2 regions of the Rhodoferax sp. SPJ21 genome follow, and region 2 is predicted to be linked to the other one. Evidence: riboswitches for the same ligand, from Rfam matches in the RefSeq annotation. Region 2 holds a riboswitch; the other holds the start of a gene.
The links. A riboswitch is a leader RNA that binds a small molecule or an ion and turns the genes downstream of it on or off. The one in region 2 is predicted to bind S-adenosylhomocysteine.

Region 1: another riboswitch for S-adenosylhomocysteine. It lies ahead of ahcY (adenosylhomocysteinase); the one in region 2 lies ahead of metH (methionine synthase).

What each region holds. Positions count from the first base shown of each region.
Region 1 is NZ_JBYZMO010000001.1:1,256,745-1,268,460, reverse strand. It holds gene AC4BBN_RS05780 (Acg family FMN-binding oxidoreductase) at 1-159, shown strand, start outside; gene AC4BBN_RS05775 (DUF6172 family protein) at 242-562, shown strand; gene AC4BBN_RS05770 (hypothetical protein) at 586-951, shown strand; gene metF (methylenetetrahydrofolate reductase [NAD(P)H]) at 952-1,809, opposite strand; gene AC4BBN_RS05760 (TlyA family RNA methyltransferase) at 1,806-2,813, opposite strand; gene ahcY (adenosylhomocysteinase) at 2,942-4,375, opposite strand; S-adenosyl-L-homocysteine riboswitch at 4,464-4,559, opposite strand; gene AC4BBN_RS05750 (DUF2894 domain-containing protein) at 4,626-5,237, opposite strand; gene AC4BBN_RS05745 (OmpA family protein) at 5,234-5,884, opposite strand; gene AC4BBN_RS05740 (DUF802 domain-containing protein) at 5,881-8,442, opposite strand; gene AC4BBN_RS05735 (DUF3348 family protein) at 8,439-9,260, opposite strand; gene AC4BBN_RS05730 (1-aminocyclopropane-1-carboxylate deaminase) at 9,717-10,733, opposite strand; gene AC4BBN_RS05725 (Lrp/AsnC family transcriptional regulator) at 10,905-11,414, shown strand; gene AC4BBN_RS05720 (hypothetical protein) at 11,444-11,566, opposite strand; gene AC4BBN_RS05715 (methyl-accepting chemotaxis protein) at 11,667-11,716, shown strand, end outside.
Region 2 is NZ_JBYZMO010000002.1:262,840-274,555, forward strand. It holds gene AC4BBN_RS09050 (YifB family Mg chelatase-like AAA ATPase) at 1-673, shown strand, start outside; gene AC4BBN_RS09055 (sensor histidine kinase) at 747-3,029, opposite strand; gene AC4BBN_RS09060 (ABC transporter substrate-binding protein) at 3,026-4,117, opposite strand; gene AC4BBN_RS09065 (putative bifunctional diguanylate cyclase/phosphodiesterase) at 4,114-6,345, opposite strand; gene metH (methionine synthase) at 6,493-9,240, opposite strand; S-adenosyl-L-homocysteine riboswitch at 9,267-9,349, opposite strand; gene AC4BBN_RS09075 (cyclic nucleotide-binding domain-containing protein) at 9,456-10,064, shown strand; gene AC4BBN_RS09080 (YncE family protein) at 10,106-11,185, opposite strand; gene AC4BBN_RS09085 (PACE efflux transporter) at 11,283-11,716, opposite strand, start outside.

The DNA.
Region 1 (11,716 bases), on a different contig from region 2:
CTGAACCAGCCTGTCGAGGTGGCGGCCATCCGGCAGCAGTTCGCAGCCTGGCTCGGACTCAGTCCAAACGGGCCTCGGCCCGATCTCGTGGTGCGCTTCGGGCGGGGCCCCACCATGCCGATGTCTTTGCGGCGTCCTGTCGAATCGGTTCTCCTATAGCCGCCGTTGGTGCTCCAGCGCAAAGCCCCATAATCGAGCGCCTGCCGCACGCCTCCGCGTCGGCCTACCCCAAAGGCAATCTGTGAAGAAAACGTTCCAACTGAACATCGAAGGCAAGCACCCTGACCGCGTGCTCGAAGCCACCAAACACGAAATCCGCAAATACATGCAGCGCCAGTTGCGCGTGGCCCTGCCTGTAGGCGTGGACTACTGGGACTGGGATTGCAAGTTCGGTGACAGCAAAGATGCGGCCGAAGTCGCGCACTACGCCGCCATCACCAAGCTGATCGACGCCCTGGTCGCGCGCGGTGGCACCTCGTTCTACCTTGAGTTGGTGGCCAAACCCGGTGTGCGCACTGCCAAAGCCCCGCGCCAGGACGACAGCGACGACGCAGAAGACTGAAGCCCGCTGCGCTGGAGCTGAACATGCTGAACTACCTGGATTTCGATTACAGCGAAGACGAGCAAGGCTACGGCAGCTTTGAGGCCATGGCCTCCACCCAGCCGGCGCAGGTGGCTGCTGTGCGCCAGGAGATGGCGCAGGTGCTGGACTGGGCTTTTGCGGCCTTCCCCGGCTTGCGCGCCCCGCTGGACGAGGGCGGCGAGTGGGATTTTCATGTGCAGGGCCAGCAGGAGTGGGCCGCGTCCGAAGCGCTGGGCTACGACGAGCAGACCCGCCAGTTCAGCGCCCGGCTGGCGCCTGCCGGGCCACCGCGTTGCACGGTGACCCTGTCGCTGACCGGCAGCGCGCAGTTTTGCGATGCCTTTCGGCAGCGCTTTTTACCCGATTGATCAGGCCGCCACGCTTCCCAAACGGCCCAGGCGCTTGCAGATCTCCAGCGTGGCCGTGCTCTGGTTCATGGTGTAGAAGTGCAGGCTGGGGGCGCCACCGGCCACCAACTTGTCGCACAGCTCGGTCACCACATCCAGGCCGAAAGACTTGATGCTGGCAGTATCGTCGCCAAAACCCTGCAGGCGCAGGCGTATCCAGCGCGGGATTTCGGCACCGCAGGCGTCGCTGAAACGCATCAATTGGTTGGAGCTGGAAATCGGCATGATGCCGGGCACCACAGGAACCGTCACGCCCAGCTTGCGCGCGTCTTCCACCAGGCGGAAGTAGGCGTCGGCGTTGTAGAAATACTGCGTCATGGCCGAGTTGGCTCCCGCATGCACTTTTATGGCGAAGGCGTTCAGGTCGGCGTCGGCCGACTTGGCTTGCGGATGGATTTCGGGGTAGCAGGCCACCTCGATCTGGAAGGCGTCGCCGGTCTCGGCGCGGATGAAGGCCACCAGGTCGCTGGCGTACTGGAACTCACCGCCCGCACCATAGCCGCTGGGCAGGTCGCCGCGCAAAGCCACCAGACGTTTTACGCCCATGGCCTGCAGCGTGGCCAACTGGGCCCGCACGGTGGCCTTGGTCGCGCCCACGCAAGAGAAATGGCTGGCCGCCGGCACGCCTTCGGCCAGGATCTCGGCCACGGTGGCAAACGTGCCCTCCTGGGTCGAGCCGCCAGCGCCGAAGGTGACCGAGCAGAACTCGGGCTTCAAGGCGTATAGCGCCTGGCGCACGGTGCGCAGCTTGGCCGAGCCTTCGTCCGTCTTGGGTGGGAAGAATTCGAGACTGATAGGGAAATTGGATGCGAGGCTCATGGGGCTCTCTTTGCAAAAATGAAGAATTCGCGGTTGCCATCGCCACCGGCGACAGCACTGTCAAACCAGTCCAGCACGTCCAGGTCGAGTTCGGCGCAGCATTCGCGCAGGCGCGCTTCCACCACGGCGTACATGGACTCGTCGCGCACGATGCCGCCCTTGCCGACCTGGCCAGGCTGCAGCTCGAACTGCGGCTTGACCAGCATCAGCAAATGGCTGTCGGGCTGGAGCAGCGGCACGAGGGCTGGCAGTATCAGCGTCAGCGAAATAAAGGACACGTCGCCCGTGACAAGGTCGAACTCGGGTTCGGTATCCAGCCCGTCCAGGCCGGCTTTGCGCTTGTGCCGCACTGGTGCCGCATCGGCGGCGGGTTCGGCGTCCAGAGGCCGCGCGTTCACTTTGCCAGTTGCCTGGGCAATATGCGCTTCGACCTCGGCATCGTCGGCGTCATCGCTATCGTCGTAGTCGGTGACTTCGCCACCACCACGCATCCAGCTGTACGGCGCCTCGGGCTCCGGGTCGTCCACCGCCGGTGGTTCCCAGTGCTCGGACAAGACCATTTCGCAGGCTTCCTGCAGCGACTCGGGCGTGAGTGAACGGGCGTTCAAGCCCTCTACGCACAGCACCCGCGTATCGACGCGCAGCTTGGGATGCAGCTGGCCATGGCCTACGTCCACGCCAGTCACCTGAAGCGCGCCGGCTTGCAGCAGGCAGTCGGTAAACCCGCCGGTGGATTGGCCCACGTCGAGCACTTTCAGGCCGTTGGCGTCCAGGCCGACATGTTTCAGCGCGGCTTCAAGCTTGAGCCCGCCGCGCGAGACATAGCGTGCCTCGGCCGCGTCCAGCAGTTCCAGCTGGGCGTCTTCCGGGATGTCGTCCTTGTTCTTGGCGACATCTCGCCATTTGATGCCGTCGAACCAGCGCATGCCTCCGGCGATCAGGCGCACGGCCTGCGAGCGGGATGCGGCCATGCCGCGTTCTACGAGTAATTGGTCAGCGCGCATGGGGCTCCGGATATGAGGGGGAAATGCGGACGCAGAGCGCCCGCAAAGCCCGTTCGTCCTGAGCTGGTCGAAGGGCCTTGTACAACAGGGCGGCTTCGACAGGCTCAGCCCGAACGGCTGCAGTTTGCTTAGTAGCGGTAGGTTTCGGCTTTGTAGGGGCCGTTCTTGCTAACGCCGATGTAGGCAGCTTGCTCGTCGGTCAGCTCGGTCAACATCGCGCCGACCTTCTTCAGGTGCAGGCGGGCGACCTTCTCGTCCAGGTGCTTGGGCAGCACGTAGACCTTGCCATTTTCGTACGCGTCCTTCTTGGTGAACAGCTCGATCTGGGCGATGGTCTGGTTGGCGAAGCTGGCCGACATCACGAAGCTGGGGTGGCCTGTGCCGCAGCCCAGGTTCACCAGGCGGCCCTTGGCCAGCAGGATGATCTTCTTGCCGTCTGGGAACGTGATGTGGTCCACCTGGGGCTTGATTTCTTCCCACTCGTATTGCTCGATCGCCGCAACTTCAATTTCGTTGTCGAAGTGGCCAATGTTGCAGACGATGGCCTGGTCCTTCATCTTCAGCATGTGGGCGTGGGTGATGACGCTCTTGTTGCCGGTGGTGGTGACGAAGATGTCTGCGTGTTCGCAGGCATAGTCCATGGTGACCACGCGATAGCCTTCCATCGCGGCTTGCAGTGCGTTGATCGGGTCGATCTCGGTCACCCAGACTTGGGCCGACAGTGCGCGCAGTGCCTGGGCCGAGCCCTTGCCCACGTCGCCGTAGCCGGCGACCACTGCCACCTTGCCGGCAATCATCACGTCGGTGGCGCGCTTGATGCCGTCCACCAGGGATTCGCGGCAGCCATACAGGTTGTCGAACTTGCTCTTGGTCACCGAGTCATTCACGTTGATGGCGCGGAACAGCAGCGTGCCCTTGGCGCTCATCTCATTCAGGCGGTGCACGCCGGTAGTGGTTTCTTCGGTCACGCCGATGATCTCAGCCGACTTGCGGGTGTACCAGGTGGGGTCCACAGCCAGCTTGGCCTTGATGGCTGCGAACAGCAGGGTTTCTTCTTCGCTAGTAGGGTTGGCTACCACGCTGATGTCCTTCTCGGCGCGTTGGCCCAGGTGCATCAGCAGCGTGGCGTCACCGCCGTCGTCCAGAATCATGTTCGGGCCTTCGCCGGGCGTGCCCTTGGCGCCGAAGTCAAAGATGCTGTGGGTGTAATCCCAGTAGTCTTTCAGCGTCTCGCCCTTGATGGCGAACACCGGCGTGCCGGCAGCGGCAATCGCAGCGGCGGCATGGTCTTGGGTCGAGAAGATGTTGCACGACGCCCAACGCACGGTGGCGCCCAGGGCTTGCAGGGTTTCGATCAGCACGGCGGTCTGGATCGTCATGTGCAAGGAACCGGTGATGCGAGCGCCCTTCAAAGGTTGCGCGGCTGCGAATTCTTCGCGGATGGCCATCAGGCCGGGCATTTCGGTTTCAGCAATGCGGATTTCGCGCTGGCCCCAGGCGGCCAGGCTCAGGTCGGCAATGGCTTGGTCGGCGGTCAAAATGGGTTTGAGAACTGCGTTCATGGTGGGCTCCAAAACAGGTTGGTACATGTTGGTAGGGCCACTGCGCAGACGGTGAACCGGGACTCACCCGAATTTCAGCCTAGCAGGCAGTGGGTGAGCGCGGTTATCACTAAATGGATGGATTCCGAGCCTCACACCGGGGCCTGGGGTGACCAGGCCGGGGGTTGCAGCGCTCCTCGGAATCCTGCCATTATAAGGAGAAGCCGCTGCGCCGCACATGAAAGGCGTGTAACACCAGACCCGTAGGTCTTTATTTCTTCCGCTTGCTGGCGCGTGCCGACCGTGCCTGCGGAGCGCTGAGGCGCTGGCTTTCCTGGTCCAGCCACAGCAGGGTTTCCGCATGCGACAAAAATCTGCGCAGGTACTCGGGAGACAGCTCGCGCATCGTGGCCAGGGAGCGCAGCACTAGCATGTGGGAATTCAGCGGCCCGGCGTTTTCCGGGCCCCGCTTGAGCGACTGTTCCACTTGGTCCACAACTGCAAATTTGGACCAGACTTCCCGGAAGCCTTGCACACTCTTCAGCTCGGGCCGGCCACCCCAGCCAGCGGGAGCAGAGTTGTCTTCTGCGGCGGGCTGGGTCGCTGTGCGGATGTAGGCGTTCAGTGCAGCCAGCGCAGAGGTGGGCGGGGGAGGGGATTCGGAATGACTTGCCCGGGGCCTACGTTCGCCACGTTCGGCATAGGCCGTCAGCGCGGCTTGCAGCTTGCCATGCACGATGTGCCGTACGGGTTCGGGCGCAGCCTCCAAACGCTGTTGCAGAGCTTCCAGGTAGCGAAAGCGCACGGGGTCCCAATGCTGCGCGCCTGCGTTGCGCAAGGACGCCAACGCCGTCGCCGCATCGAAAGCCTCTGGCGGCATCATGGTGCCGGCGGCTTCTCGGCGGTTGAGCGGGGCACGGGTGCCATTTCCACCCGGCGGTTTTGTGCACGGCCTTTGTCGTCGTCGTTTGACGCCACGGGCTGTTCGGCACCAAACGCGGCCGCAAACACCCGCGACGAGGGCATGCCGGATTCGATCAGTGCGCGCGACACCGTGAGCGCGCGCTGGGCCGACAGCTCCAGGTTGTCGGTGAAATGCTGGTTGCGGTCGATGATGGGCTGGTTGTCGGTAAATCCGCTGACCATCAGCATGTCGTCCCGTGCGCCCAGGTAGACCTGCAGCGGTGGCACCAGGCTTTTCAGCAATTGCCGCCCTTCGGGGCGCAACTGGTCGGAGTTCACCGGGAACAGCACGCTGCCGCTGATGCCGATACGGCCGTTGTTCAAGGTCACGCGGCCTGTGGCCAAGGGCACGGCCAGGGCCTTTTCCAAGGCCATGCGGCGCTGCTCTTCGCTCTGGCGTTTGGCCACTTCCGCCTGCAGATTGGTGACCAGGTCCATCTGCACCACCAGCACACCAACCAGCACCAGCACAAAGGCGCCCAGCAAGCCCGACATCAGGTCGCCAAACACCGCCCAAACGGGCGCGGTCTGCTCTACGCCATCATCCCAGTCGTCCGCGCCGGTCATCCCGCAACCCCTTCCGCGCTGCGCAGGCGGCGCATGTCTTCCACCACCGTTTGCTGCGCGGCGATGCTGAGGTCAATCACCTCGCGGGCCTGGGCCACGTAGTAGGCCAGTTGTTCATCGCTACGAGCAGCCGACTGCTGGATGGCGCCTTCCACGCGCTGCAGGCTGTCCGCCAGTTTTTCGTTCGACGCGCTGAAGAGTTGTACTCCGTGGCCAAAGGCTTCGCCCAGGCTGGCCAACTCCACAGCACTGCCAGTGACCTGCGCCGCCACCTGCGCGGTCTGGTGGGTGTGCACCTCTACCGCGTGGGCAAACTGGCCGCCCGCAGCGTCCAGCACGCGGGCAGCAGATGCCACCAGCGACTCGATGGCGGTGCGCTGGTCGCCCGCTGCCTGGTCCAGCGTCTGTAGCAGTGTGTCGAGTTGCGTCACCAGCTGGGTGCGTTCTGCAAAAGCCTGGTTGTCGCGCTCGCTGAACCCGGCCATTTGCTGGCGCAGCTGGGCAATCACTTCCGCTGCGGCTTGGGGCGCCTCGGCCGCCGTGGCCATCAGTCGGGCCATGGGCTCTTCCAGGGCCGTGCCCAAGGTGGCCAAATGGGTTACCACGGCGGTCTGCAATTCCGCCAGTCGGTCCACTGCGGCCTGGCCACGGGTGGATTCTTCGGCACGCAGGGTTGCCAGCTCGGTGCGCCAAAGGCTGGCCAATTGGTCCAGGCGCTCGCCCTGCTGCTGCGTCCAGCGGACTTCTGCTTCGGTATGGCTGGCCAGCAGGGTTTCAGAACGGCCCACCAGATTTGCCACCTGTGCCAGGGTTGTTTCGGCGCGTTCGCTGGTGTGTACCACCATGTCGCCAGCGGTCTTCTCCAGCGTTTGGCAGACCGCCTGTTGTTGGGCCAGGGCCTGCTCGCCCATGGCGCGCCATTCGCCCTGCAGCGTGTGGGTGGTGGACTGCAATGCCTGCGTCCAGCTTTGTAGGTGCAGCTGGTCGGCCGTAGCTTGGTCCTCGCGGGACTGGGTTACGGCAGCTTGCACCGCAGCCAGCAGCGTGCTGGAACGTTGTTCGAAAGTGTCGGCAAAGCCTTGCAGCGCGGTGCGCGAGAGACTGGCCATTTGCGCCAGGCGCTCGCTCTGGTCCTGTGTCCAGCGGGCCTCTGCGGCGGTATGCGCGGCCAACAAGGCTTCAGATCGCGCTACCAAATCAGCCACCTGTGTCAGGGTGGTTTCGGCGCGCTGGCTGGTGTGCTCGACCATCGCGCCAGCGGTCTTCTCCAGCGTTTGGCACACCGCTTGTTGCTGGGCCAGGGCCTGTTCGCCCATGGCGCGCCATTCGCTCTGCAGCGTCTGGGTGGTGGACTGCAATGCCTGCGTCCAGCCTTGCAGGTGCAACTGGTCTGCGGCCGCTTGTGCGTCCCGGGACTGGGCTGCAGCCGCTTGAACCGAAGCCAGCAACGAGCTGGAGCGCTGCTCAAACGTATCGGCAAAGCCTTGTAGCGCCGCGTCAAATCGGGCCGCCTGGGCCTCGCTGCTGCGCACGTGGTTTTGTTGCGCGGCGGCCCAGCCATCGGCAGTGCGCGCGGCGGCTGCGTCCCAGCTCTGGGCCAGGCCATTCAGCTGGCTTTGCGTGGCATCAAAGACGCGTTGGTGCAGGCGTGTGGATTCTTGCGCCATCTCCGCCATCGCCGCCTGGACTACCGGTTGGATACTGTCGCCCGCCGTGCGTGCCGCAGCGGCCAGGCTGGCTTGCAGCGATGCACTGACGGAGCTGGCCAATTCGCCATACGCCCCCGACACCTCGCGATGGAACTGCGCCTGCTGCCCTTGCAACTGTTCGCTCAACTGCTGGCTGCGGCGCTCCATGCCGTCCATCAGGGCCTGCAGGCGCTCTGCCACCTCGGGCAGCGCGTGGGCCTGCAGTTGCACGGCCTTGAAGGCGTCGTGGCGCTGTTGCGCCATGGAAAACGGCCGCAAGCTGGTGGCAATGCGGGCATCCAGCAGGCGCACCACATCCAGCCGCTCGCGCCGGGCCATGGCCGATAGCAGCCCCAAGACGGCCGACGCCGCCACCCCGGCCACCGAGGTGCCAAACGACAGGCCCAGGCCCTTGATGGGCGCCGCCAATGCGGAGCGAATGGCATGCATGTCGGTGGAGCCCTCCAGCGCAAACACCGCGCCCTTGAAGGTGACCACCATGCCCAGGAAGGTGCCCAGCATGCCCAGCATCACCAGCAAGCCCACCAGGTACGGCGTCAACGCCAGGCCGGGCAGGGCGCTGCGCTCGCCCTCGACGCGCATGCGTACGGGGTTGCGCAGCAGGGCTGGCACACGCTCCAGCCAGGTGGGCAAATCCGCGGGCGGCTGCACCAGGTCGGCCAGCGCACTGGCCAGCGATGCTGTGTCAGCCCGGAAGCGTCGCAGCTCCAGCGCCCCCAGCAAGTACACCCCGGCGATCACCGCGGTAACGGCCAGCGCCAGCGCGCTGGTGCCTACAAACCCATAGCCCACCCAGGCCACGGCCAGAAGACCAATGGAGAAGATGGTGGCGAAAACAAACCTATTCATACTGCGTTCTCAACTTTTTCAATATCCCTGTGCGGCGCCGCTGTGGGCGCACGCTCAAGTGCGGTTTCCCGCTGGAATGCCTCTACCAAGCCCATGACGGGCTCCAGCCGAAGGTCCAGCTCGGCCAACATCACGGCCTGCTGTTCCTTGTCAAATCGGTCCAGCCATCCGCCGGCTTGGCGCCACAGGGCGGGCTTGTCTTGCTGCGGGTGGGTCGTGCGCAGCTGTTCAAACCGGTGCTTCAGCAGCGTTGGGATGGTGGCCAGCAACTTCTGCTCGCGCGCTGCCAGCATTTGCTCCCACACGGCGTCCAGTGCGGCCAGCTGCCGCAAGGTGGGGGACACCGCTGCAATCGCCTCGCGCACATTTACACGCAAGGGCGGGAGCATCAAATCCATCTGGCGCTGCAGGTCCAGGTGGCGCTGGCGAAATGCCGCGTAGTCGGCCACCGTTTCTTCGGGCGCGGCTGGTACCGGCAGGGGCAAGGGTTCGGGGTTGCGGCCCCGCCGCCGGCTGGCGCCCGCATCGGCCACTGCCACCGGTTTGGTGGTGATGGCGTGGGCCAGGACCTGGCGTACCTGCTGCACCTGTGCTGCGACCCCTACGCTGCGGCCCGCCTGGACTGGCTTGCCAGTGGGCTGGGCGGCCGCGCGCGTGGTCTGGATGGCCTGCAGCGCGCCGCGCAGTGTCACCGCGTCGAACACGCCCAGCAGCACGCTCAGCTGCTCGGCAGAGTCCACGCTGGCGCCCGCCTTGCCGACGGAGGCCGGGTCACCCAACAGGCGAACCAATTTGGAACTGCTGAAGTTCGTGCGCAAAAAAGATTCCTTTGCACCCAGGAGGTAGCGGCAATGGGGCTCAATGTGGCGGTATGGGGCGTCTGCCCATTCCCATAGCGATGGGCCAGGGGGCAAGGGCACGGCAGACTCGCCGCAGCCCCATGGTGAAAACACCTTGCGCGTAGCGCTGGTAGCCGGGCATGCATGCGGCAAGCAGCGTGCTGTTTCCGAATGGCCTTGGCTGGGCGAGGATTGTACCGGGTGGCCTTTGAGCGCCACCCAGCCGGCTAGGCGCGAGCAGCGCCGGTCCGGCTGAAAGCGAGAAACTTATGAAAGAAAACAGGCTTTTGTGCAGATTCTGTCTGCGCAGGTAGCTATTTTTTCAGTAGCAAGTCAGGTGCTTGCGTGGAGCTAGGGTGAAGCGATGCCATCCACCTGCCCACGGCGACTGTCCGTGCACGCGGATGGCATTCACACAGGGCACGCGCTGCGGATTCAGCCGTTGCGGAACAGGAAGCTGTAGGCGTTTAAAGCCGGCACGCCGCCGAGGTGGGCATACAGCACTTTGGAGCCTGCCGGGAATTCGCCGTTGCGCACCATGGCTATCATGCCTTGCATGGATTTGCCCTCGTACACCGGGTCGGTCAGCATGCCTTCCTGGCGTGCGCACAGGCGGATCGCCTCCAGCGTGCCTTCGCTGGGCAGGCCGTATTCGGGGCCGCCGTAGCGGGTGTCCAGCACCACGTCCTGCTCTGTGATGTCGCGGCCCAGCTCCACCAGTTTGGCGGTGTGTTGGGCGATGCGTAGCACCTGGGCCTTGGTTTGCACCGGTTTGGCCGAGGCGTCGATACCAATCACTTTGTCGGCCCGGCCGTCAGTGGCAAAACCCACCACCATGCCCGCCTGCGTGCTGCCTGTGACCGAGCAGACCACGATGTAGTCGAACTTGAAGCCCAGTTCAGCTTCCTGCTGGCGCACTTCTTCGGCAAAACCCACGAAGCCCAGCCCGCCCAGGGGATGTTCGGAGCAACCCGCTGGAATCGGAAACGGCTTGCCGCCGGCCTTACGCACGTCTTCCATGGCCTGCTCCCAGCTGGGGCGGATGCCGATGTCGAAACCGGCGGCGTCCAGCCGCACGTCGGCACCCAGGATGCGGGACATCTCGATGTTGCCCACGCGGTCGTACACCGCGTCTGAGTAGTTGACCCAGTTCTCTTGCACCAGCACGCACTTCATGCCCAGATGGGCGGCCACGGCGGCGACCTGCCGGGTTTGGTTGGACTGGATGCCGCCGATGGATACCAGGGTGTCGTAACCGCCCGCGATGGCTTCGGGGATCAGGTATTCCAGCTTGCGGGTCTTGTTGCCGCCAAAGGCCAGGCCGCTGTTGCAATCTTCGCGCTTGGCGTACAGATCCACCTTGCCGCCCAGGTGCGCGCTCAGGCGTTTCAGCGGGGTGATGGGCGAGGGGCCAAAGGTCAGGGCGTGGCGCGGGAATTTCTGCAGGTTCATGCTGGTGGCTCGCAAAGTGAAAGGCGGTGGACGCGCAACGCGGGTGGCTTGCAACGCATAGCCAAATTCTAGGGAGCAACTTGGTTAATAGGGTTGCAAAAATTATTCTTTATATGTCTTAAAAAACCCATTTATTTAGTATGTTCGTATCTTTATGTCTTGATAAGCAATATGTGCGCAACAAAAGTAAAAGCCAAGACGGAGCCCACCGACAGCCCCGACCACGCCATAGACCGCACCGACAAAGCCATACTGCGCGCCCTGCAGCGCGATGCGTCCATGACCAATGTGGCGCTGGCCGCCAAGGTGAATCTGAGCCCGCCTGCCTGCCTGCGGCGGGTGGAGCGGCTCAAGCAACTGGGTGTTATTTCGGGCATCGTCGCGCTGCTCAACCCCAAGGCGCTGGACGCCAGCATGCTGGTGCTGATTGGCGTGGTGCTGGACCGGTCCACGCCCGAGTCATTCGCCCTGTTCGAGAAGGCGGCAGCCAAGGTATCGGGCTGCATGGAGTGCCATGTGGTGACGGGCGAGTTTGACTACTTCATGCTGCTGCGCACGCGCGACAACGACAGCTTTAATAACCTGCACGCCACACAGCTGCTGCACCTGCCGGGCGTGCGGCAGATTCGTTCGTTCATGGTGCTCAAGCAGGTGCTGTCCACCACGCAGTTTCCGATTTAGCCGAGCGGCCAGTTTCTTTGAATACGTTCTTACGCTGAGCGCGGTGGCAAGTCTTGCCAGCCGTTGTCGTTGTCGTTGTTGTCGTTGTCGTTGTCGTTGTCGTTGTCGTTGTCGTTGTACCGAAAGTGCTGCAGGCGGCACAAATTCTTCACAAACCAAGGGTTTCCCCGGTGTTTTTTGTAAAAAATGACGAATATGGGTGCGGTTGCCATAGAAAATACCAAGCAGTCACAATGCGACCACATTTTCACCATGAACCGTCTGGCCAAACTTTTTTCTTTCCTATCGGGCAAGAGTGTCTC
Region 2 (11,716 bases):
TTTGGTGGGCGGAGGATCGCCGCCGCGGCCCGGCGAAATCTCGCTGGCCCACCATGGCGTACTCTTTTTAGATGAACTGCCGGAATTTCCGAGGGCCGCACTGGAGGCCCTGCGCGAGCCGCTGGAAACCGGCCACATCACCATCTCGCGCGCTGCTCGGCGGGCCGAATTCCCAGCCCGCTTCCAGCTGATTGCCGCCATGAACCCCTGCCCCTGCGGCTACCTGGGTTCGCGCCAGCAGGCCTGCCGCTGCTCGCCAGACCAAGTTTTGCGTTACCAAGGCAAGCTCAGCGGCCCCTTGATGGACCGTATCGATCTGCATATCGAAGTGCCGGCGCTGCCGGCCCAGGACCTGCTCAACGCGCCACCAGGCGAATCCACGGCCACGATTCGCCAACGCAGCAGCGCCGCCCGGCAACAGGCCATGGAGCGCCAGGGCAAGTCCAACCAGGCATTGCAAGGACAGGAGATGGACCAACATGTGGCACTGGACAGCGCCGCCGGCAAATTCCTGAACACCACGGCAGCCCGTCTGGGCTGGTCGGCTCGCAGCATCCACCGCACACTGAAAGTGGCTCGCACTATTGCCGACCTGGCGGGCTCCAGCACGACCGATGTCAGCCATATTGCCGAAGCCGTGCAGTACCGCCGGGCGCTTCGAGCATCCAGCTAAATTACTATACTTTTGATAGCTGCCAGCGTAGTTAATTCCTGCGCTAGCAGCATTTTTCACCCTCAATTCGCACTCAACTCGCCCGTGGCGCGCTGCTGGGCAGAAGCAACTCGAAATCCGTCCCCTCACCCTCCGCACTGCGCACGCTGATGCTGCCACCCAGCAAGCTAACTACCGCGTTATAGGAAATATGCAGACCCAAGCCGGTACCGCCTCGACCCATCTTGGTGGTCACAAAGGGGTCGAAAATGCGGTCCAGCAAATCGGCTGGAATGCCACGGCCGTCGTCGGCCACGCGTAGCAGCAGCCAGCCCTCGTCCTGGGCCTCGCCGGTGATACGCACCGTGCCTTGGTTACGGCCTTCGAAGCCATGCAGCACCGCGTTATTCACCAGATTGGTCACCACCTGGCCCAAGGCACCGGGGTAGCTGTCCATCCACAGCCCGGGCGGTATCTCCACCACCACCTTGTAAGGGGTGCGGGCAAACGAAGGGCGCAGGCTGCTGACGATTTCGGCCACTACCTCGGCCAGCGCAAAACGCCGGCGCTGGGCGCTGGTCTGGTCCACTGCCACCTGCTTGAAGTTGCTCACCAGCTCTGCCGCGCGGTAGAGGTTGCGGGTGGATATATCGGTGGCCTGCTCGACACTGGACAGCAGAGCCTCCAGGGCGGTACGCCGCAGCCCGTCCTGCATGGACTGCCTGAATTTGCGCACTTCATCGCCCAGCGCGGTCACCGCCATCAGGCCGTTACCCAGCGGGGTGTTCAGCTCGTGCGCCACGCCGGCCACCAGGCCACCCAGAGCCGCCATCTTTTCGGCCCGCACCAGCTCGGTCTGGGTTTGACGCAGCTCGGCAATGGCAGTGGAGAGATCGTCGTTGGCACCGGCCAGGGCCTCGGTACGGCGCGCCACGCGCTCCTCCAGCTCGGCGTTGAGCTCGCGCAAGGCGTTATCGATGCGGTGCATCTCGGTAATATCCACGCCCGCCCAGACCATCATCTGCAATGCACCGATATGTACCTTGTCACGCGATAACTGGATCAGCACGGGCTCGCCGTCACCGCGCAGCATCCAGGCCTCGGCGGTGGCATGCCCTGCCTGGAACGCGGCAAACATGGCCGCGCGGTCGTCCAGCGAGCGCCACATATTCAGCTCCGTCCCTGTGCGGCCCAATGCATCTTCACGGCGGCGCCGGAACACCCGGCACCAGGCCAGATTCACGTCCAGCAGGGCGAACGGAGATTCCGTGCTGGTCACCGACATGGCCACCGGCGAGGTGTTGAAGATGGCCTGAGATTTCTGCTGGCGCTCCTGCAGCGTGGCCGCCATTTTTTCCAGGTCGCCCGAGAGGCGGTTGAACTCGGCGATCGTCCCCTGCGGCCAAGGGCCGACCTGCTCGCCGGCAGATATTTGGCCGGCGCGCACCACAATCCCCCGCAGCGGGCGTATCAAGCGGGACGCCCAGAACGGAGCCAACAGGAAGCCCACCACCAGAGCCCCCAGAAATACCGTGAAAACCACTACCACTAGGCCGCGGATCTCTCGGTTCTCCAGGCCAGAGGGCATGCCGCCCAAGAAATACCAGTCCAGGTCCATGGAGTGGGATATGGCCGGGTGAAACTCCCGGTCCATGAAGCTAAACAGATCGGGCAAAGCCTGGCCCTGTTGAAAGGTAGATATCAGCGGGAGGTTCAACACATTCACGCGGCCCACCAGCGCCCCCCCTTCGGTATCGGCCAGCACCTCGCCACGCCGGTCCACCAGCCAGATGAGGGAGTCACGCTGGCCCGCCGCCAGCTGGAAGGTGCGCAGCAAATAGGACAGTGGCACCTCGGCCACAAGCACACGCTGGGCGTCCACCGGATAGGCCAGCCCTACCGTCACCACGCCGGACAGCAGAGACAAGTATTTGTCCCCCCAGACCAGCTGCTGGCGGGTCTGGGCCGCGCGAAACAGCGGGTTGGCCGACAGATCGGTGCCCAGCCAGTCCTCGCGCTGGGCACGCAGGGTCTCAGGCACACCGGCAGCCAGTACACGGCCAGCTCCCGACACCAGGTAAATAGCCCCCATCACATGCGCGTTACCCACGGCTTCATCGAGCAGCGCATTCGCCTGCGACGCAGGCGCCAGCCGCACCGCCTGGCTGAGCACCTGCACACGCGACTCCACCGAGCCCAGCAGAATCTCCATCAGGGCGGCCATCTCTCCGATGTCCCGAGCCACCTTTTCCTTGTTGGCCTGCTCGATCTGCGGAATACGCATCCACAAAATGGCACTGCCCACAATCACCAGGGTCACCAGCATAGTGGCCACCAGCAGACCCGCCAGATAGCTGCGCAGCCGCCAAACCATCATGGCAAGGGCACGAACTGACCCGCCTGGATCTGGGTGAAGATCATCTTGCGCGTGGCATCGCCAAAGCGGTCGAACTGGATGCTCTGCTGCAGCCCTTCGTAGGGACCGTATTTCAGCAAGGCATCCTTGACCGACTCATGCCAGGAGCGCCGATCCAAAGCCTGCAGCAAAACCGTACCCGCATCAAACGAAGCTACGGCGCTAAAGCTGGGTGGCCGTGCAAATCGCGTCTGGTACGCATCACGAAAGCGGCGGTAACGCTCGGAAGTGTCAGCGCGGTCAAACACCTGGGACGTCACCATGCCCTCTACCGCCCGTCCGCCCAGCTCCACCAGATAGTCGCCAGAAGCCCATTCCGAGGCTGTCTTGGGCAAGCCGGGGGCCAGCTTTTCGGCCTGCTGGGCCAGCTGCGCCACGTCCAGCGTTGCGGCGATGAACAGCAAACCGTCTGGCTGTGCCGCAAGCATCTGGCGCACGCTGTCGCCCACGCCCTGCCCCTCCGCGCCAAAAGGCACTTCGGCCGCCACCTGGCCGCCCGCAACGGCATAGGCAGACCGGAACTCGTGGACCCAGGAGCTGGACAGGCTTTTGTTGCGCACGTCGTACAACACGGACACGCGGCGCTGGCCGCGCTGAAACAGCTTGGCCGCATACGCGCTGGCGTTTTCGCGTGCATTGCGGTTCATGCGAAAGAAGTAGTCATCTTTGCCCACAAAATCCATGGACGTCACCGTGGGGCTGAGCAGCACCAGCTGGGCCGCATCGGCCAGCGGCACCACCAAGGCGGCGGTGGCACTGGTAATCGAGCCCACCGCCACCACCACCTTGGACTGCACCAGCGCCTGCATGGCCGACTGTGCCTGTTGCGGCGTCTGGCCGCTGTCACGCACCACCAGCTCAATCGGGTGGCCGCCCAGGCCGCCGGCCTGGTTGCGCTGCTCTATGGCCAGCATCAGGCCATTGCGACCGTCCTCTTCGACATCTGGACTGCGGTTGGACAAGCTGGCAATAAAGCCTATGCGCACCGGCTGGCCAGGGCCACAGCCTGCCAACAGCCCTGCCAGCAGCAGCCAGGGCCAGAATTTCACGGCTTTATACCCAGGCGCTGTGCCAGCCAAGGCAGCAGGTCTTCGATGACCATGGCTTTGGCGTACAAATAGCCCTGGGCCTCGTCGCAGCCCAGGCTGCGCAAGATGCTGGCCTGGACCTCGGTTTCCACCCCTTCGGCCAGCACCTGCATGCCCAGCTGGTGGCCCAGCGGCACGATCATCTCGGCAATGCGCGCGCCCAGCCGGCCCGAGTCCAGCGAGCTGACAAAGGCGCGGTCAATCTTCAGCCGGTCTGCGGGCAACTGGTCCAGGTAGGACAGCGAAGAAAAGCCGGTACCGAAGTCGTCAATCGCCACCGCAATGCCGCGCTCCTTGATGGCGCGCAGCACGCTGGCGACGCGCTCCATGCCCATCACCGCCACAGACTCGGTGATCTCCAGCTCCAGGCAGTCGGGCGGCATGCCGGTGTCGGCCAGTGCCTCGTCCACCGTGGCCAGAAACTGGGGCTGCGCGAACTGCACCGACGACACGTTCACCGCCATGCGTATGCCCTGTATGCCAGCTGCGCGCAGCTGGCCGTGGGCGTGCAGCGCCGTGCGCAGGACCCAGGCGCCGATGGCCACGATCAGACCGGACTGCTCGGCCACAGGGATGAAGCGGTCGGGCGGCACGAACTGGCCGTCTTCGGTGCGCCAGCGCAGCAGCGCCTCAAAACCTATGGGCAGCCCGGTGCGCAAAGACATTTGCGGCTGGTAAACGACGAACAAGCGTTCGTGGTCAAAGGCACGCTGCAAACCATGCAGCAAGCGGGTGCGTTCGCGTGTGGCAATGCCGATCTCGGCCGAGTAGTACGCGCTGCGGCCCTGGCCCAACTCCTTGGCACGCTTGAGCGCAATCGACGCATTCTTCAGCAGTTCCAGGCCGCTGCCACCGGCCGCATCGCAGTGCACCAGACCGATGCAGATGGACACCGGGCGCTGAATGTCCTCGATCTCAAAGGGCTGCTCGAACACCGCGCGCAACACCTCGGGCTGGACCCGGGTTTCAGCGCCAAACAAGGCAAAGGTATCGCCACCCACCCGCGCCAAAAACGCGTCGCCCCCATGCAGGCCGCGCAGCCGGCGGGTGATGGCGGCCAGCAACAGGTCGCCGTACACGTGGCCAAACATATCGTTGGTCTCGGCAAACTGGTCCACATCCATCAGACCCAGAGCACAGCCCTGCGCCGAGCCGTCGGCAATAGCCCGGTCCATATGCTCGATCAGGGCGGTGCGGTTGGGCAAGCCCAGCATGCGGTCCACAAAGGCATAGTCACGCAGGCGGGCTACCAGCTCCACATTCGACGCGCACAGGGCGATGTTCGTGCAAAACACCTGCATCAAATGCATGTCCACTGCGCGCAAAGGCTGGGCCGAATACACAAACGCAGCGAAATCGCCCGACTCCCGCCCTTCGAAAAACAAGGTGATGCTGCGCTCGGTGACCAGGTTGCGGCGCTCCGCCAGACATTGCGTCAGGCTGGCAACGATATGTGGGTCGTCGATCTCGCTGATACGGCGGCGCATCAAATAGGCCAGATGCCCGGCCGCCGCAATCACGACATACTGCGCAGAGCCCTCACCGACGCCGGTAGAGGCACACACCAGGCCTTCCGCCTCGATGCCGATCAGCCCGGCAATTTGCGTGATTACGCCCTGGGCAAATGTCTGCACGCCGGCATCGGCAATGAATTGGTTGCTGGCCGCCACGATCTGCTCCAGCCCCTTGCGGCTGGCATCCAGGCGGCACAGCTGGTCATAGGAGCGGATAGCGGTGGTCAGCGCGGTATAGAGCTTGGTGCGGGTCAGCTCGCTCTTGGTCTTGTAGTCATTGATGTCGTAGCGGCGTATGGTCTCGATCTCGGGTGCCTGGCCTGGCTGTCCGGTGCGCAGGATGATGCGCAGATTAGCCAGGCCCAACCCGTCACGGATGGCGCCTACCGTGGCCAGGCCAGCGTCTTCGGTTTCCATCACCACGTCCAGCAGCACCACAGCAACGCCGGTTTCGTCACGCAACATCTGCAGGGCCTGGGCCGCCGAATAGGCGTGCAGCAACTGCAGACCACGGCCCTCGACCTCCAGGCCACGCAAGCCGTAAGACGTGCTTTCGTGCACATCGGGGTCGTCGTCCACCACCACAATGCGCCAGGCCTCCGGCATGGTCGCACCCGCAGAGGTCTCGGCGGCCGAGGGGGCGTCTATGAACTCAAGCAGGTCATCGTCATCCATGGGCAGTCCGGCAGAAGGCGTGGCGCTAAGTGGGGGGATTAACTCAGTTTCTTACAAACTGTAGCAAAGTACAAGTTTGTAAGCTGAGCGCTTAAGACCCATCTTCCACGTAAATCCACGCGCCCGCATGCGGACGAGCCCCAGGTTTTACAGATTCGGTGCCAAAAGGCGTTGCAAATCCTTCTCGGCCACGCCCCGGCGCTGGGCCAGGTCTTTCAGCTGGTCTTCGCCAATCTTGCCAACGTTGAAGTACACGCTGTCTGGGTGACCCAGGTAGAAGCCGCTGACACTGGCGGCCGGCATCATCGCCAGGCTTTCGGTCAGCTCCATGCCGATGTCATGGCACTGCAGCAGGTCGAACATCTCGCGCTTGGCGCTGTGGTCAGGGCAGGCAGGGTAGCCGGGCGCAGGGCGGATGCCGGTGTATTTTTCGCCAATCATCTCTTCGACGGTCAGCGCCTCCTGCGGCGAGGTGCCCCACAGGTCGGTGCGCACGCGCTGGTGCAGGCATTCCGCAAAGGCCTCGGCCAGGCGGTCGGCGATGGCTTTGAACATGATGCTGGAGTAGTCGTCCAGCTCGGCCATGAACTGGGCTTCCTTCTTCTCGGCGCCCAGGCCGGCGGTGACGGCAAACATGCCCGCGTAGTCCGCCACGCCACTGGCCTTGGGTGCCACGAAGTCGGCCAGGCAGCGGCTGGGGCGCATGACACCGTCCACCGCCTGCTTTTCGGCCTGCTGGCGCAGGCCATACCAGGTCATGGCGACTTCCGCGCGCGACTCGTCGGTGTAGAAAACGATATCGTCGTCATTCACCGTGTTCGCCGGGTACAGGGCAATCACACCGTTGGCGGTGAGCCAGCGGCCTTCGACCACGCGCTTGAGCATGGCCTGCGCATCCTTGTGGACACGGGTGGCTTCTATGCCGACCACTTCGTCGGTCAGGATGGCGGGGTACGGGCCGGCCAGGTCCCAGGTCTGGAAGAACGGGCCCCAGTCGATGTACTTGGCCAGCTCGGTCAGGTCGAAATTCTTGAAGACACGGCGGCCGATGAACTTGGGCACCTTGGGCGTATAGCCGGTCCAGTTGATCGGCGTCTTGTTGGCCCGGCATTTGGCCAGCGGCCACAGCGGGGTCTGCTTCTTGTTGGCGTGCTGCAGGCGCACCTTGTCGTAGTCGGCATTCAGTTCTGCTATGAAATCTGCAGCACCATCCCCAAGTAAGCTCTGCGCCACACCCACACTGCGCGATGCATCTGGCACGTAGACCACCGGGCCGTCGTAGTGGTGGGCGATCTTCACGGCGGTGTGCACGCGGCTGGTGGTGGCGCCGCCGATCATCAGCGGGATCTTCTTGACGCGGAAGTGGTCGTCCTTTTGCATCTCGCCAGCCACGTACTGCATTTCTTCCAGGCTGGGGGTGATGAGGCCGCTCAGGCCGACAATGTCGGCGCCCTCGACCTTGGCGCGCGCCAGGATCTCGTGGCAGGGCACCATCACGCCCATGTTCACCACCTCGAAGTTATTGCACTGCAAAACTACCGTGACGATGTTCTTGCCAATGTCGTGCACATCGCCCTTGACGGTGGCGATGATGATCTTGCCCTTGGTGCGCACATCGCGGCCAGCGGCTTCGTCCAGGCGTTTTTCTTCTTCGATGTAAGGAATCAAATGCGCCACTGCGGACTTCATCACCCGTGCCGACTTCACCACCTGCGGCAAGAACATCTTGCCCTGGCCAAACAGGTCGCCCACGATGTTCATGCCCGCCATCAGCGGGCCTTCGATCACATGCAGCGGACGGCCACCCTTGGCCAGCACGGCCTGGTAGGCCTCTTCGGTATCGGGCACGATGAATTCGGTGATGCCGTGCACCATGGCGTGGCTCAACCGGTCTTCCACCGACACGGGGTGGTCCGCCGTGCCGCGCCAGTCCAGGCGCTTGCTCTCGTCTTTGGCGCCGCTCTTGGCGGTTTCGGCAATTTCGACCAAGCGCTCGCCCGCGTCGGGCCGGCGGTTCAGCACCACGTCTTCCACGCGCTCGCGCAGCACCGGCTCCAGGTCGTCGTACACACCGACCATGCCGGCGTTAACGATGCCCATGTCCATACCCGCCTGGATGGCGTGGTACAGAAACACGGTGTGGATGGCCTCGCGCACCGGGTCGTTGCCACGGAAGCTGAAAGACACGTTCGAGACACCGCCCGATACCTTGGCGCCCGGCAGGTTCTGCTTGATCCAGCGCGTGGCTTCGATGAAATCCACCGCGTAGTTGTTGTGCTCCTCGATACCGGTGGCCACGGCAAAGATGTTCGGGTCGAAGATGATGTCTTCTGGCGGATAGCCCACCTCGTCCACCAGAATGCGGTAGGCGCGTTCGCAGATCTCAACCTTGCGCTCATAGGTATCGGCCTGGCCTTTTTCGTCAAAGGCCATCACCACGGCGGCCGCACCGTAGCGGCGCAGTAGCTTGGCGTGGTGCTTGAACTGCTCCACGCCTTCTTTCATGCTGATCGAGTTGACGATGCCCTTGCCCTGGATGCAGCGCAGGCCGGCTTCGATGACTTCCCACTTCGACGAGTCAATCATGATCGGCACGCGGGCGATGTCGGGCTCGCTGGCGATCAGGTTCAAAAAGCGCACCATGGCCGCCTTGCTGTCCAGCATGGCTTCGTCCATGTTGATGTCGATCACCTGGGCGCCGTTTTCCACCTGCTGGCGGGCCACCGACAAGGCCTGGTCGAATTCGCCATTCAAAATCATGCGGGCGAAGGCCTTGGAGCCGGTGACATTGGTGCGCTCGCCGATGTTGACGAACAGCGTGCCGGGGCCAATGAGCACAGGCTCCAGGCCGGACAACAGCATGGGGGGGACGGAATTTGCGACGGGTTCGGACATTCAACTCACCTGTGGAGGGGGCATGGTTCAGGTGAGCGTCGTTGCGGTCTCGTACAAGAGCTTTCCAAGCCTGACGGGGACCAGCCCCGCTGCAACGCTCCTTGGAAGCGCCGATTTTAAAGGCTATGCGCGAACCCGCCGCCCTACCCTGGGTCCCGAGAAAGCTCTAAACTTCCCGCGCAGACAATCTGTTACTTCTACACCCCTCCCCCAGCATGTTTGAAAACTTCTTTGGCAGCAAGAAAACCGTTCAAGGCCAACAACCCGAAGACCTTCTGCCCAAGCAGCGCATGCGGGCCGTAGAAGGCTCCGAGTCGGCCAACCGGGCGGCCGAGCTGCTCATCGCCCCCACGGCGCTGATGCAGCTGCTACCCGAAGAGGCGCTGACCGTCGTCAGCTATATGACACCGCGCCGCATCCCGATAGACACCACCTTCATTGTCGAGGGGGACAAAAGCGAAACCGGCTACATGGTTCTGCTGCTGGAAGGCGAAGTGACGGTAGAAAACGTTATCGTCAGCCGGCACAACCCGGTCACCGTGACCGTGCTAGGCCCGGGCAGCCTGATTGGCGAAATGGGCCTGATCGACGGCCAGGCGCGGCTGGCCTCGTGTACCGCCAGCACCAATGTGGTCTGCGCCATCCTGTCGCGCGCCGCTCTGGAAAAGCTCAGCCAGGACGACCCGCATACTGCCGCCAAGCTGCTGCTGGCGATTTCCATGCGCGTGGCCGAGCGGCTACGCGAAACCTCAGAGAAGCTGAAGCGCTACAGCCAGCTGGTGCAGGCCATGCAGCAGGAAATCGACCACCTGATGCCGACCTGATTTCGCCCCCGACAGGGGGCGGAATCAGTAAGCCACCGGGCTTACTTGCTGTAGGTCAGCACGTAGAACTTGTTGTCAAAAAAGGTATTGGCGTAGTACGGCGACACGCTGGTGGTGATCTTCTTGCTGTAGTCGGCGCTGCCTTCTGCGGTGATGGCGTAGATCTTCTTGCTCTTGTGGTCCATGGCCATGGTGCGTACGCCGGCCATGGTGCCCAGCGCTTCAGACGGCTTGTAGGTATTGGCATCGACCTGCTCGAACACATTCATGACCGAGTTCACACCGTTGGTCAGGAACACCCGTTTCAGCTCGGCGTCATACACCACGTCATCGTTGCCGCCACCGATTTCAAAGGTGTAGAGGATGGCGCCGTTGTCAGCATCCATCACCGCAAAAGACGGCTTCACCGTCGCGCTGCCACGGCAGCCCAGGAAGATGCGGCGGTTGGCCGCATCCAGCGCCAGGCCGTTAGTCTGGGCGCAACCAGGTGTGGGCCACTGGGCCGTGACGGTCATGTCTTTGGTGTTGATGCGGTACACCGCGTTCTCGTCGCGCGAGGCCATGTAGAAATTGCCCTGGCCGTCGGCTTCGGCGTGCTCAGGCTTTTTGGTGCTGACCTTGATGGAGCCAACCTTTTTCAATGAGGGGGCCTCCAGCACCTGCAACTCCGTGCCGTCTTTTCCTGCCGCCATATTCACGATGATGCGCTTGGTGGCCGGGTCGTAGTGGGTGGCATCCAGCTCGTCGCCCAGCTTGATGGACGCTTGCGCCTCCAGTGTGGACAGCTTGAAGGGGGTGATGGTGCCGTTTTCGTTGTATGAAATGCCGAGGTCGAACTCGGGCATCAAGGTGGCGCCGTTAGCGCTGTCGCTGGCCGTCGTGCCGATGATGCCAAGCGCCTTGTGGCTGGCCAGGTCGTACACCTGCAGGCCCGCGCCACGGCGGCCGATGAACAGGTGACCGCGCGCTGCGTCCAACGATACATAGTCCCAGGCGGAGCCCTTGCCCGGGATCGCCGTGGCGTTGTCCAGGTGCCAGCCGTCAAACGCAGCGGCGGGCAGGGGCATGGAAACAACGGCTGCGACAGCGGCGGCCACGGAAAGCAATTTGCACACGGACATAAGAACTCCTAGGGATGGGAGCCCGCATCCTAGGTCTGCGCCACCGTTTGGCGCAGGGTGCTAATCCTTACGTAATCGCCGCAGTCCGTGCAGGCAACTAGGCCGGCTGCGTCTTGCGCACTGCTGAAGTAGGCAGGCCAAACACGCGGTCAAAAACCCAGTTGAACACGAAGGCGTAAACCAGGAAGAACACCAGCAAGCCCAGGTCCATCAGCAGGGCCTGCCACAGCGTGGCGTCGAACCACCAGGCCATCAAGGGCACCAGAAACACCGTCAGCCCACCTTCGAAGCCTATGGCATGCGCAATGCGCCGGCCCAGGCTGCGGCCATACACCGCCTGGCGGGCTTCCCAGCGCTCGAACAAGGTGTTGAACACCAGGTTCCAGGTGATGGCGATGCTGGAGGCAGCGACCGCCACCACGCTTGAATCCTGCATGCCGTGGCCCGTCATGCCGGACAAACCGAGGGTGGTCGCCAGAATGGCAATGCCTTCGAACAAACTTACATAAACCAACTTGCGCTTGATACCTT